2 regions of the Listeria grandensis genome follow, and region 2 is predicted to be linked to the other one. Evidence: predicted binding sites of a transcription regulator. Region 2 holds the regulator's gene; the other holds the start of a gene.
The links. The regulator NrdR, encoded in region 2, represses ribonucleotide reductase genes. The targets are predictions, from matches to a motif close to AACACNATATATNGTGTT.
Positions count from the first base shown of each region.

Region 1: a site for NrdR is predicted at 4,490-4,507, ahead of nrdD (anaerobic ribonucleoside-triphosphate reductase). Genes of this name have one in related genera too.

Region 1 is NZ_JAASUG010000008.1:51,034-57,123, reverse strand. Features, by position in the region: gene HCJ54_RS11525 (metallophosphoesterase) at 1-1,381, opposite strand, end outside; gene nrdG (anaerobic ribonucleoside-triphosphate reductase activating protein) at 1,775-2,329, opposite strand; gene nrdD (anaerobic ribonucleoside-triphosphate reductase) at 2,322-4,472, opposite strand; gene HCJ54_RS11510 (helix-turn-helix domain-containing protein) at 4,736-4,963, opposite strand; gene HCJ54_RS11505 (SDR family NAD(P)-dependent oxidoreductase) at 4,973-5,932, opposite strand; gene HCJ54_RS11500 (hypothetical protein) at 5,953-6,090, opposite strand, start outside.
Region 2 is NZ_JAASUG010000004.1:168,860-174,949, forward strand. Features, by position in the region: gene HCJ54_RS07375 (DnaD domain protein) at 1-1,248, opposite strand, end outside; gene nrdR (transcriptional regulator NrdR) at 1,264-1,728, opposite strand; gene coaE (dephospho-CoA kinase) at 1,785-2,381, opposite strand; gene mutM (DNA-formamidopyrimidine glycosylase) at 2,391-3,212, opposite strand; gene polA (DNA polymerase I) at 3,234-5,861, opposite strand; gene icd (NADP-dependent isocitrate dehydrogenase) at 6,012-6,090, opposite strand, start outside.

The sequences.
Region 1 (6,090 bases), on a different contig from region 2:
TCAACCAAGCAAGTTGCGTTGGATCAAGCGCTCGCGAATCCTGATCATTCGTGTTTAACATCATGAAATGCGCCGGACCGTAGTCGAATGAATAGTAAACTCCTTTGTTCAAATTGTTCGCATTCGCCGGATGATCATAATAAAAATGTTGGCGGAACGAGTTGTTGAACGCATCATGATTTCCGGTTGCCGCGGCGATTGTCGTATTGCTTAGCAGTTTTTGCGAGGTCCCAAATAGCCAGCCCCATTCAGCAGGACTCGATGAGGTGTTTACCAAATCACCTGTTTGCAAAATGAATTCCGAGTTGGGAAACATCCCAAAACCTTTATTCAGCGTCGCATCCGTCCAACTATATTCTTCCTCGCTACTTCCTTGTGAGTCGGTCACATATAGAAAATCGAACGCCTTCGTGTCTCGCTTTTGCGTCGTGAACTTGGCTGGTTCACTCCATGTGTCACGGGTCTTATCGCCAACACGGTACCAGTAAGTTGTGCCTGAATCCAAGTATTTCGCGGCTACTTGATGGGAAAAACCACCGATTGCGGCATCATTGGCTTCTTGGGTTCCCGTCACAGTTTGCGCTCCCACGAAGTTCGGCGCCCCACTTCCCGCTACTTTCACATATTGCAAATCTGATCCCGCTTCGGCCTTCGTATGCCATGTAAAGCCTTTTTGTGTCTGTGTGTTTCCGAAGAACGTGACAGCGATTTTAGATGGTGTATAGTCTCCATCCGCCGCCACTTCTTCCGGCGTCGTGAATCCCGTCAACTCCGCGTCGAATGTCACATCTGAACTCGTCCCTTTTTGCTGAAAAACCGCGACCGCTATCGTATTTGTGCCTTCCTTCAAAGGAATCGCGCCGAGCTTAATGCCTTCATATTCCACCGCATCAGCACTCTGTTGCCCCGAATAATCCCCGAAATTAATCGCCCCATCCGCAAGGCGCACCCGTTTCACTTCATTTCCATTCACGTAAATAACCGCACTATCATCGGCTTTCAGCGCCAAGTTCGCACGCAAGTACTTGTCCGCATCCTTCACCTCAAAATTTTTCCTGAAAAAATAAACAGGATATTTCTTGTCCTCAACAGCACCGTAGGAAATCGTCGTATTAATTTTGATTTCCGCGTTTTTCGGATTGTAGCCAAGCGCTCCCTTGCCTGATTTCCAAGCCGTATCATTGAATGTTTGGTCCCGCCACGTATCTCCTGGATAAGTCCCTTGATCCCAGTATTTCCATTCTGATTCTTTAGCGATGAATGTGTCTCCCGCCTGGCTATCCGCCTTTACAGCATTCGGAAACGGCGTATATGTAACCCCAATTTGAACCAAAATAAGCGCCACCAACAAATAAACAAACCCTGATTTCCACTTTTTCACCTTTTCTCAATCCCCCTCAATTTCGCTTACCACCCAAGTGTATCTTAGCAATGTTAAGCGTTGTTTGAGAATGTGTATCGATCTTGTTTTTTGCATGTAAATTTTTTAATCTTACAAGAATTATGATAAAACCGTAAGATAAACTTAGCAAATTGTTATTTAGATCGCGGGAAACTCCAATGTTCTAAGGCTATAATAAAGTTAGAAAGGAGCTGTTCATTATGAAAAAAGCTTGGCAAGTAATCGCAGCACTCGGCGAGACTCTCGTAAACCCAGCAAAAATGGCAAAGGAAGTTAACCGTGATAGCTAATAAATGTCACCAAAAACCCCGATTATAGCGCTCAATAGTACCCGAGTCTATATAATCGGGGTTTATGCATGTATATACACTTTTAATTCGCTTCGTAAAGTACCACTTGATTAAATCGTAACGAGGCTTTCACATCAATAATCCGTTGATTACTCGAGCCCTTAAACGCTAAGTTAGGATCAAATAAATCCTGTTCAAAACGCCCATCCACCAACACATCTACATAAGAAAGTAGCTCCAATTTATCCGATGTTTCCTGCATCAATTCTTCCCACGTATAGCCCGTCCACGACCAAACATCTTTCGTATCCTCAAATAGTGCCCGAATTCGCTTCACAAGCCGCAAACACACTACCGTATTCAGAAATGGTTCTCCGCCAAGTAACGTCAATCCCTGCACACTTTCATGCCACAAGTCAGCGATGATTTTGTCCTCAAGCTCGTCTGTATACGGCGTTCCATATCGAAATGACTGCGCTGCCTCATTGTAGCATCCTTCACAATGAAAAGGACAACCAGAAACGTACAAACTACACCGCACACCTTCACCATCCACAAAATTAAACGGTTTATAATCCGCAATATAATTCGCCGAAAGCTTCTCTGCACGCCATTCTTGCGGTTTTGGATTATTCATTTGAGGACTCCAGATGCTTCACCCGTTGCGTAATCTCTTCATGGCGGCCATGCACCATTGGCCGTTTCATCGGATTTCCCAGGTAACCACACGTCCGCTTCACGACATCCGCCGTTTCTGGATTCGTATTGCCACACTCTGGGCACTTAAACCCTTCCGCAGTCGGCGCAAACTCCCCTTCAAAACCACACTCATAGCAACGATCAATCGGCGTATTTGTTCCTAAATAAGCCACGCGATCATAAGCATAATCCCAAACAGCCTCGAGTGCCTTCAAATTATGCGTCAGCTTTGGATACTCACAATAATGAATAAAACCACCCGAACAATATTCTGGATATTCCATCTCAAAATCGAGTTTTTCAAACGGCGTCACTTTTTTGCGGACATCGTAATGGAACGAGTTTTGGTAATATTCTTTGTCGGTAATATCCTTGATATCGCCGTATTTCTCGCGGTCTAGGCGGTTAAAGCGATCCGTCAAACTCTCGCTCGGCGTCGAATACACGCTGAACCAATAGCCGTACTCTGCCTTCCAAGCATCCGCGTATTCCTTCAGCTTTTTCACAATCTCAATCGTGAACGCCTTGGCTTCTGGATTCGTCTCCCATTCGCCACCATAAAACATCGTCGCAGCCTCATACAAGCCAATGTAACCAATTGAAATCGTCGACCGCTCTTTGTTAAAAAGCTGATCCACATCCTGCCCATCATCAAGCCGTTTTCCGAACGCCCCGTACTTATACAAAATCGGTGCATTCTCCGGTTTTGCTGCGCGAACCCGCTCCAATCTGAAAAGTAGCGCATCCTTCACTGTCTGCATTCGTTCCGTGAAAATTTCCCAGAATCTTTCTCGGTTTCCCCCGCTTTGAATCGCAATCCGCGGCACATTCAGCGTCACAACGCCCAAATTATTCCGTCCCGCATTCACAAAATTACCATTCTCATCACGCCAAGCAGGCAAGAACGATCGGCACCCCATCGGCACCTTGAAATCCCCCGCCAAGCGCACCAACGAATCATAGTTCAGCACATCCGGGTACATCCGTTTCGCCGAGCACTCCAGCGCCAACTGCTTAATATCGTAGTTCGGATCCACCGCTTCCAAATTCGTTCCCCGTTTGATCGAGAATACCAACTTCGGAAAAATCGCCGTCTGCTTATCCTTCCCAATCCCGCCAAGTCGCACTCTCAAAATCGCCATCTGAATCTCGCGTGCAAACCAGTCCTCGCCAAGCCCAAAGCCTAGCGTCACGAATGGCGTCTGCCCATTACTCGTGTACAACGTATTGATCTCGTACTCCAAACTCTGCATCGCGTCATAAACATCTTTTCGCGTCCGTTCTCGCGCAAATTCCACCCGGCGCTCCGCCAAAACCCATTTTTCCGCCTCTTCCTCATGTTTCTCATAATTCCGTTTCGCATACGTCGCCAAAACTTCATCAATCCGATCCACCGAACACCCACCGTACTGCGAGCTCGCCACATTCGCGATAATCTGCGCTATCTGAGCGGTCGCCGTCTGAATTGACTTCGGACTTTCCACATTCGCGTTCCCAATCGTAAAACCATTCGCCAGCATGCCCGCAATATCGATCAAACAACAATTCGTCATCGCGTGATACGGACTATAATCGAGGTCATGAAAATGAATGTCCCCTTTCAGATGCGCATTCGCCACATGTTTTGGCAACATATATTTCAGCGCATAGCTCTTCGCCACCGCGCCCGCCGTCAAGTCCCGTTGTGTATTAAAGACCGTTGCATCCTTGTTCGCATTCTCATTCACAACCGTTTTATCCCGATCCAGCAACTTCTGCACACTCACCGTCAAATCCGTCATACTCGCACGATACGAATCCCGATCATGCCGATACTCAATATAAGCTCGCGCCACATCCGGGTATGTAGACTTCATCAAATGATCCTCGACCACGTGCTGAATCTCATCAATCGTTACCGCCATATCATTTGGTAAACTTTTCACAATATCGACTAAAACTGCTTCCAAATAAGCCGCATCATCGACACCACAGCTCACCATCGAAGCCTGCACTGCATTCCTGATCTTAATCAGGTCAAATCCGACCTTCCGACCATCTCTTTTAATCACTAATTGTTCCGTTTCCTTCTCCACGTACATATCTCCGCTTCCCTTCAAACACTATATATTGTATCCGCATCCTCATTATGACACAATATACATGGTTTTTCTAACAATAATCGAATTCCATCAGAAAATAGGCTATTAGGAGCAACTTTCAAAAAAATCTTACCAAACACGAATGTGATTATACCAACAATGTCACCTCACCAGATAATAATGACTACATAATGAAGAGGCTAATGGCTTATTTATTCAAAAAAACCTCAAAATCCAGCGTACAGATTTCGAGGTACTCGTTTTTATTCAACTGTATAATTATACTGCTTTCGCAATAATTCTGCGTCTAATTTACGGTTTTCGATCTCATGTCGATAATACAGCACGACTGAGCCTTTTTTGATCTTGTTGATCTTGCCGCGAGACACGAGTGAGAAAAAGCATTGGCGGGACACGTCAAGGTATTCAACGGCCTCTTTCGTAGATAGGAAGTACTCATCCAGCATTTCTAAAAGTTTTTTATTTTCCATGTGGTCCCCCTACTTTTTTATTTCCAAATGTTTTTTTAGTTTCGTTAAACCTTCGTGTAGTCCAACTTTGCTTTCCCAACCTAGTAAATCTGCTGCGCGCCCGGCGTCTAAAACAGAGCGCCTAACATCTCCAGCTCGTGGTGCTTCAATAAAGATCGCTACATTTCTCTCGAAAACTTCTAAAATTTCTTTGTAGATATCTAAAATCGCGATCTCTTCTCCAGTACCGACATTAACGATTGTATTGACTGGCTTTTCGCTAGCTAGTTTGTTGATTTCAACAACATCCGCAACGTAGACGTAATCACGCGTACAGCCGTTTGGCATGTCTGGGTAGGTCATCAACACGGATGGCTTTTCTGCCAAAATATTGTTTAGGAAAATCGGGATGACACCACATTCGCCATCTGGAACTTGCCTTGGGCCATAAATATTAGCATAACGTACTACCGTGAATTCATAACCGTATTGCGCGGCGTACATTTCAATATATTTTTCACCTGTAAATTTAGTTAAAGCATACGGGGAAATAAGTTGGGGCGTGTCTGCCTCAGATGACTTCTCCGTGCCTTCGATTTTTTTACTGAGCGCTCCACCAGAAGAAACATAGATAAAGTTTTCAATTGGGTGCGCCTTTACGCAATCAAGAATAGTCATCAGACCGACAAGGTTAACGTCTAAATCATAGCTTGGGTTTTCAACAGAATAAGCAACGGATTTTTGTGCAGCGTGGTGGTTTACATGGCTTGGTTTATGTGTCTCGAAAAGTTGCATCATCAGATCACGATCGCGGATATCTCCTTGAACGAATGTGAATGCTGGATGTTTAATGATTTCAGATAGATTATTTAAATTTCCTGATACTAAGTTGTCGATACAGACGACGTTATAACCTTCGCTAATATACATTTCACAAAGATGAGAACCGATAAAACCTGCGCCACCTGTTATAAAAATAGTTTTTTCCATTATTTTTGCCTCCTGAATTTCTATTTTTGACTGCGGTATTCATTGTTTAAAGCGACCATGTAGATTGTCGCGAGTACGAGAAAGATACTTGTGTTGGATACTAATACAGTATCAATTGGGCTTGTGAGTAGGGCATAGACGATTGGCAGGAAAATTAG
Region 2 (6,090 bases):
ACGATTGTTATTGCGATAATTGCTCGGCGCTTTCTGTGTACCTTCTTCTTGAAGTTTCTTGTACTTCTCATGTTCCGCCCATGCCATCTCCATAGCTTCTTTTGCGGTTTGCACTTTTTTGCGCTTCCAATGAGCCGCGATGGTCATCATATAGTTTTTAGAGATTTTACCATCTAGGCGAAGCAGCACATATTCGATCAGCACATTCATGACTGGAATCGGCAAATTTTGTTGCGCCATCACTTCATCAATAACTTTGAGGTCGGTTTCGGCAGGCACAGCGCCATCGCTAATATCGACCATTAATTGGTACGGAGTCACATTTTCCAAGTAATACGCCAATGCTTCCGTATCAGAGGCACCTTCTTGCAGTTCTTGCTTGGTTGTCGTCTCGGGTGGTGCCGCCGTTTTCGCCTTTAATTCCGGCAAACGATTGTGCTGCATTTGGTAGCCGTCCCGCACGATTTTACGTAGGTAATCTAAATCGAGTGTGCCGTCCGCTTGCACAGAACGATACAGATAATGTACCATGTCGAGCTCTTCAATCGCATAAATCGCATGTAGCTTCAAGATGCAGGCGCGAACTTCTTCGGTCACCGCATTTCGCGATAACATCGTTGGCGACAAACTTTGAATCATCACGGCAAAATCGAAGGCCTTATCATCAAGCGTCAAACCACGTGACTGTGCTCGGCCAACCGGTTCCCCATTTTCGACGGTAGTCACCGGCAATTCACTTCCTGTAAATGTCTCAAAAACATCTTGAAACGAGCGCGTCACTTCATCGAATCCATCCTCTGACATCGGTGTATCAGAAAAGAAGCGACGCAAACGCTGATACTGCGCATTACCAATCTTGCTATATAGATAAATATTGAGTAAGCCATCGGAAAAAAACTGTTCTGGGGAAAGCGGTGCTGCCATTTCGTATATGTAATGTCGGGATTCACCGACCGTTTGCACGAAACTGCGCAATAAACCCAATCCTTCCAATTTTAAACGCGCTTGAAAAAGGTTCGGCAAGCTGATGCCAAGCAGGTTGAGTAGCTGCGTGTGGCTGTGACTTTCGGACCAGAGCCGATTCTCTTCCACTTCGGTCACAAGCGTGTCATAAAGCGCTAGACATTCGGCTCCCATCAGTGGTTGATATAAAAAAGTCAAGATTTTGCGGTCTTTCTCTGACAAAACGCCATTCGCTTTCACACGATAGCTGTCGACCGGCTGTAACTCCATCCAAAATTCTGCCACGCTACTTCACCTTTCTTACTCTTGTTTTGTCTTATCCATTAATTCTTTGAGTTCATCTACAAAAACGCTAATATCTTTAAACTGGCGATATACAGAGGCAAAGCGCACATAGGCTACTTCGTCTAAAGTTGCCAGTTTATCCATCAGTTTCTCACCGATCAAATGCGAGGATACCTCACTCTCACCGATACTGCGCAATTCGCGTTCGACAGCGTTCACAACATCTTCTAGTTGCTCGACGGAAACTGGGCGCTTCTCGCAAGCACGAATGAGACCTCGCAATATTTTCTCTCTAGCGAACTCTTCTCTTACACCGTCTTTTTTCACAACAATCAGTGGGCTTTCTTCTACTTTTTCGAACGTTGTGAAGCGAAATCCGCATGCCTCACATTCTCTGCGTCGGCGAATGGAATTGCCATCATCCGCGGGTCTTGAATCTACGACACGTGAGTTATTACCTTTACACGATGGGCACTTCATTGTCATCCACTCCTTACTTGCTTTTTAACAGTATACCACGACTTGCCTACAACCTTCTACTTTGAAAAAGTGCGGATCAGCTCATCTACTTGTTGCTTTGTTTCAACCAAGCCATGCACATTATTGATTACGATGTCGGCATGTTTGATTTTTTCGGATAGTGGCATTTGACTGGATATCCTTGCTTTCGCGTCTTTTTCTGACAAATCATTTCGCTGCATCAGGCGCGCAAGCTGTGTCTGTTCATCGACATAAACAACGACAATCGTATCCACCATCGCTTCCAGTTTACTTTCTAGCAAAAGTGGAATATCAAAGACGATAACCTCGTGACCACGAGCAATCAACCTATCGCGTTCTGCAAGCATCCATTGCCTCACAAGCGGGTGCACAATCGCATTTAAGGTCTCCCTTTTTTCCGAATCATGAAAAATAATCTCACCCAATTTGGGGCGATCTAACTCTCCATCTTTGCCAAAAACCGCCTCTCCAAAAGCGGCTTGGATAAGCTTTGCGCCTTCCGTGTTTTTTGCAACGACTTTTCTGGCAGCGATGTCCGCGTCAACGATCGGGAATCCGGCATCAGCTAACATATTGCTAACCGTCGTTTTCCCGCTGGCGATGCCTCCTGTTAAACCGATAATATAAGCCATATTCATCCCCTATTTCTGGCATTTCGGGCAAAAATGGGTGCCACGACCGTTTAGCTTGATTTTCACAATCGGCGTACCACAGACAGGACACGGGTTGCCTTTTTCGCCGTAAACTTGCAACTTATCTTGATAACCGCCAATCTTGCCTTGTGAATTGACATACGTCCGAATCGTCGAACCGCCGAGGGCAACTGCTTCTGTCATGATCGCTTTCGTGCTCTCGTATAATCGTTTAATTTCCGCAGGTTTAAGCGTGTTAGCCGGCCTCTCTGGTAGCACTTTTGCTTGGAAACAAATTTCATCTGCGTAAATATTGCCGATTCCCGCTACAAGACTTTGGTCGAGCAAAACGGTTTTGACAGCGCGCCCTGATTTTGTTAGTTTCTCTCCAAAAACGCCTTTCTTAAAACTTGCGGAGAGCGGTTCTGGTCCTAATTTTTGGATGGATTTTGTGAGACCTTCTTGATGTTTGAGAACGAGTTCCATCGTGCCAAATTTGCGGACATCGAGATAGCGTAGCTCGGTGTTATCCGTAAAATGGAAGGTGACGTGTGTGTGTTTATCGATTGGATCAGTAGCATCATGAAGGCGATACTTCCCTTCCATCCGTAAGTGTGACAGTAAAGTACCGTCCGTTGTATCGATGAGTAGAAATTTGCCACGACGGCGAACGCCTTCGATTTTTTGACCGATCATGTTGCCGATAAACTGCTCGGCTGGCATCCCCACAATCATCTTTGGAACACCAACCGTTACTTGATCCATTTCCTTACCTACCACAAGTTCGGCGAGAGTAGCCCGAACATTTTCTACTTCTGGTAATTCTGGCATGTTTTTAACCCCTTACTTATGTTATTTAGCGTCATACCATGTATCTCCGAAAGAACTGTCTACTTTAAGCGGAACAGAGAGCTCTACGGCGTTTTCCATGACGTCTGGAACAATTTCTTCTAGTTTCGCGATCTCGCTCTCAGGCGCCTCAAAAATCAGCTCATCGTGTACTTGGAGTAACAACCGTGCTTCTAGTTTCTCCGAGATAAGACGGTCGTTCATGAGGATCATCGCTTTTTTAATAATGTCGGCGGCACTTCCTTGGATTGGCGTATTCATCGCAGTCCTCTCAGCAAATCCACGAACATTAAAGTTCCGGCTTGTAATTTCTGGAATATAACGACGGCGATGCAAAATCGTCTCTACATAGCCCTTTTCCTTCGCCGAACGCACGATATTCTCCATGTAATCTTTCACCCCAGGGTAACTTGCAAAATAACGATCAATAAAATCGCGCGCGTCTTTTCGAGTAATTCCTAAGTTTTGAGACAAACCGTAATCACTAATACCGTACACAATACCAAAATTAACGGCCTTTGCTTGGCGGCGCATCAGCGAATCTACCGCTTCTTGCTCCACATGGAAAACATCCATTGCCGTTTTTGTATGAATATCATAGTCGTGTTTAAAAGCATATTGCAAATTCTCATCTTCGGAAATATGTGCTAAGACGCGGAGCTCTACTTGCGAATAATCCGCGGAAAACATTTTCCAGCCTGGTTCAGATGGAATAAATACTTGTCGGATTTTACGACCTTCTTCTAGGCGAATCGGTATGTTTTGCAGGTTTGGATCAACCGAGCTTAGTCTACCGGTTTGTGCCAACGTTTGGTTGAAACGCGTGTAAACTTTTTCTGTATCTTGGTGTGTTACTTTCAGCAAGCCTTCGATGTACGTCGATTGGAGCTTGCCTAGTTGGCGGTACATTAGAATGCTTTCTATGATCGGGTGTGCGCCCGCTAACTTCTCGAGTACGTCCGCAGATGTGGAGTACCCCGTCTTCGTTTTCTTTTCCGCTGGTAGCCCTAGATTTTCAAATAGAATTACGCCGAGTTGCTTCGGTGAATTGATGTTGAATTCGACGCCTGCATATTCGTGAATCGTTTTTTCGAGTTCGCTCAATCGACCGGCTAGCTCTACTTTCATATCTTCCAAACGCGCGATATCCACTTTGACGCCGTACATTTCCATCTTCGCTAAAACTTTCGATAACGGCAATTCCAGATCTTCAAACAAGCCAAGTTGCTCATTGTTTTCGAGCTCGGTATGCATCTTCTTTTCGAGTTCAGAAACAGCAACCACTTTTCGCGCCAAATGCTCAGCGACAATGGCTTCTTCTGGAATTTCGCGTTTTGCACCTTTTCCATAGACGAGTTCGTCGGTTTTAACCGCGTCAAAATCATGACTAACCGCAACGCTCGCAAAATCATCAATAGTGTCCGACGGGTTCAGCAAGTAAGATGCCAACATGATATCAAATTCGATTCCATCTACGGCAATATCAAATTTGGAAAGCCCAACAATTGTTTTTTTCGCATCGTATACGACTTTCTCTTTGCTTGAATCTTCTAGCCATTTCTTCAATTCAGGTGATTTCCTTACTGTATCCTCCGTTGCAAAAAAAGTGCCTGCTTCTGAGTGAAAAGCGATGCCGATAAACGGTGCGGTATGATAATTGTCATTGTCGAGTTCCACATATAGCGCGGTTTTATCGCTCAAATGGGATGCTTTTACTTCATGCACAATTTCAAATGTGATATTCTCGAGTTCTTTTTCTGGCTCGCTGGATTCGCCTTGGATATTTTTTAAAATCGTCGCAAAACCGAGCTCTTTCAACAGCGGTACCACTTTTTCAATATCATAACCGGCATATTTGGTATCCGTCACTTTCATTTCAATCGGCGAATCGGTATTGATAGTGGCAAGTTCCTTACTCATGATTGCGGATTCCTTATTGTCGACTACTTTTTCTTGAAGTTTCTTACCGGAAATTTGATCCGCATTGGCTAATACTTCTTCTACTGTACCGAATTGGTGTAGCAGTTTTAAAGCTGTTTTTTCACCAACGCCTGGAATACCCGGAATATTATCCGATGAATCGCCCATTAAGCCTTTCATATCAATGATTTGCTCTGGTGTGAGATCGTATTTTTCTTTCAGACTGGCCGGCGTGTTTTGCTCCATATCGGTGATCCCTTTTTTCGTAATGTACACCGTCGTTTTCTCACTGGCAAGTTGCGTCAAATCCCGATCTCCGGTAATGATAACGACCTCTAAGCCATCTTTTTCGGCTTGTTTCGTGATCGTCCCAATAATGTCGTCCGCCTCATAATTCGGTAACTCATAGCGCGGAATCGAGTAAGCATCCAGCAATTCACGAATAAACGGAAACTGCTCCGAAAGCTCGCTCGGCGTTTTTTGGCGCCCACCTTTATATTCTTTATACTGACTATGTCGAAAAGTCGTTTTCCCAGCATCAAAAGCCACCAAAACATGATTTGGCTGCTCTTTTTCCAACACATTCATAATCATCATTGCAAAGCCATACACCGCGTTCGTGTAAACACCTTTCTCATTACTCAAAAGTGGTAACGCGTAAAAAGCGCGATTCGCAATACTATTTCCATCAATTAGTACCATTTTATTCACAGGGATTCCTCCTCAAAATTTAGCGCTCATTATGTCCATTTTACCATAGAAAAACCGAATGTGCCCGTATTGTAAACGCACAAAAAAACCGGTTTTAAAAGCGCAGGATCACGTTCTTCCTCCCCTTTTAAAACACGGTTTCATTCAGCATTAGAAATTGCGAATCAACGCATCGGCAAACGCAGAGCATTTCACTTCTGTCGCGCCATCCATCAAACGTGCAAAGTCA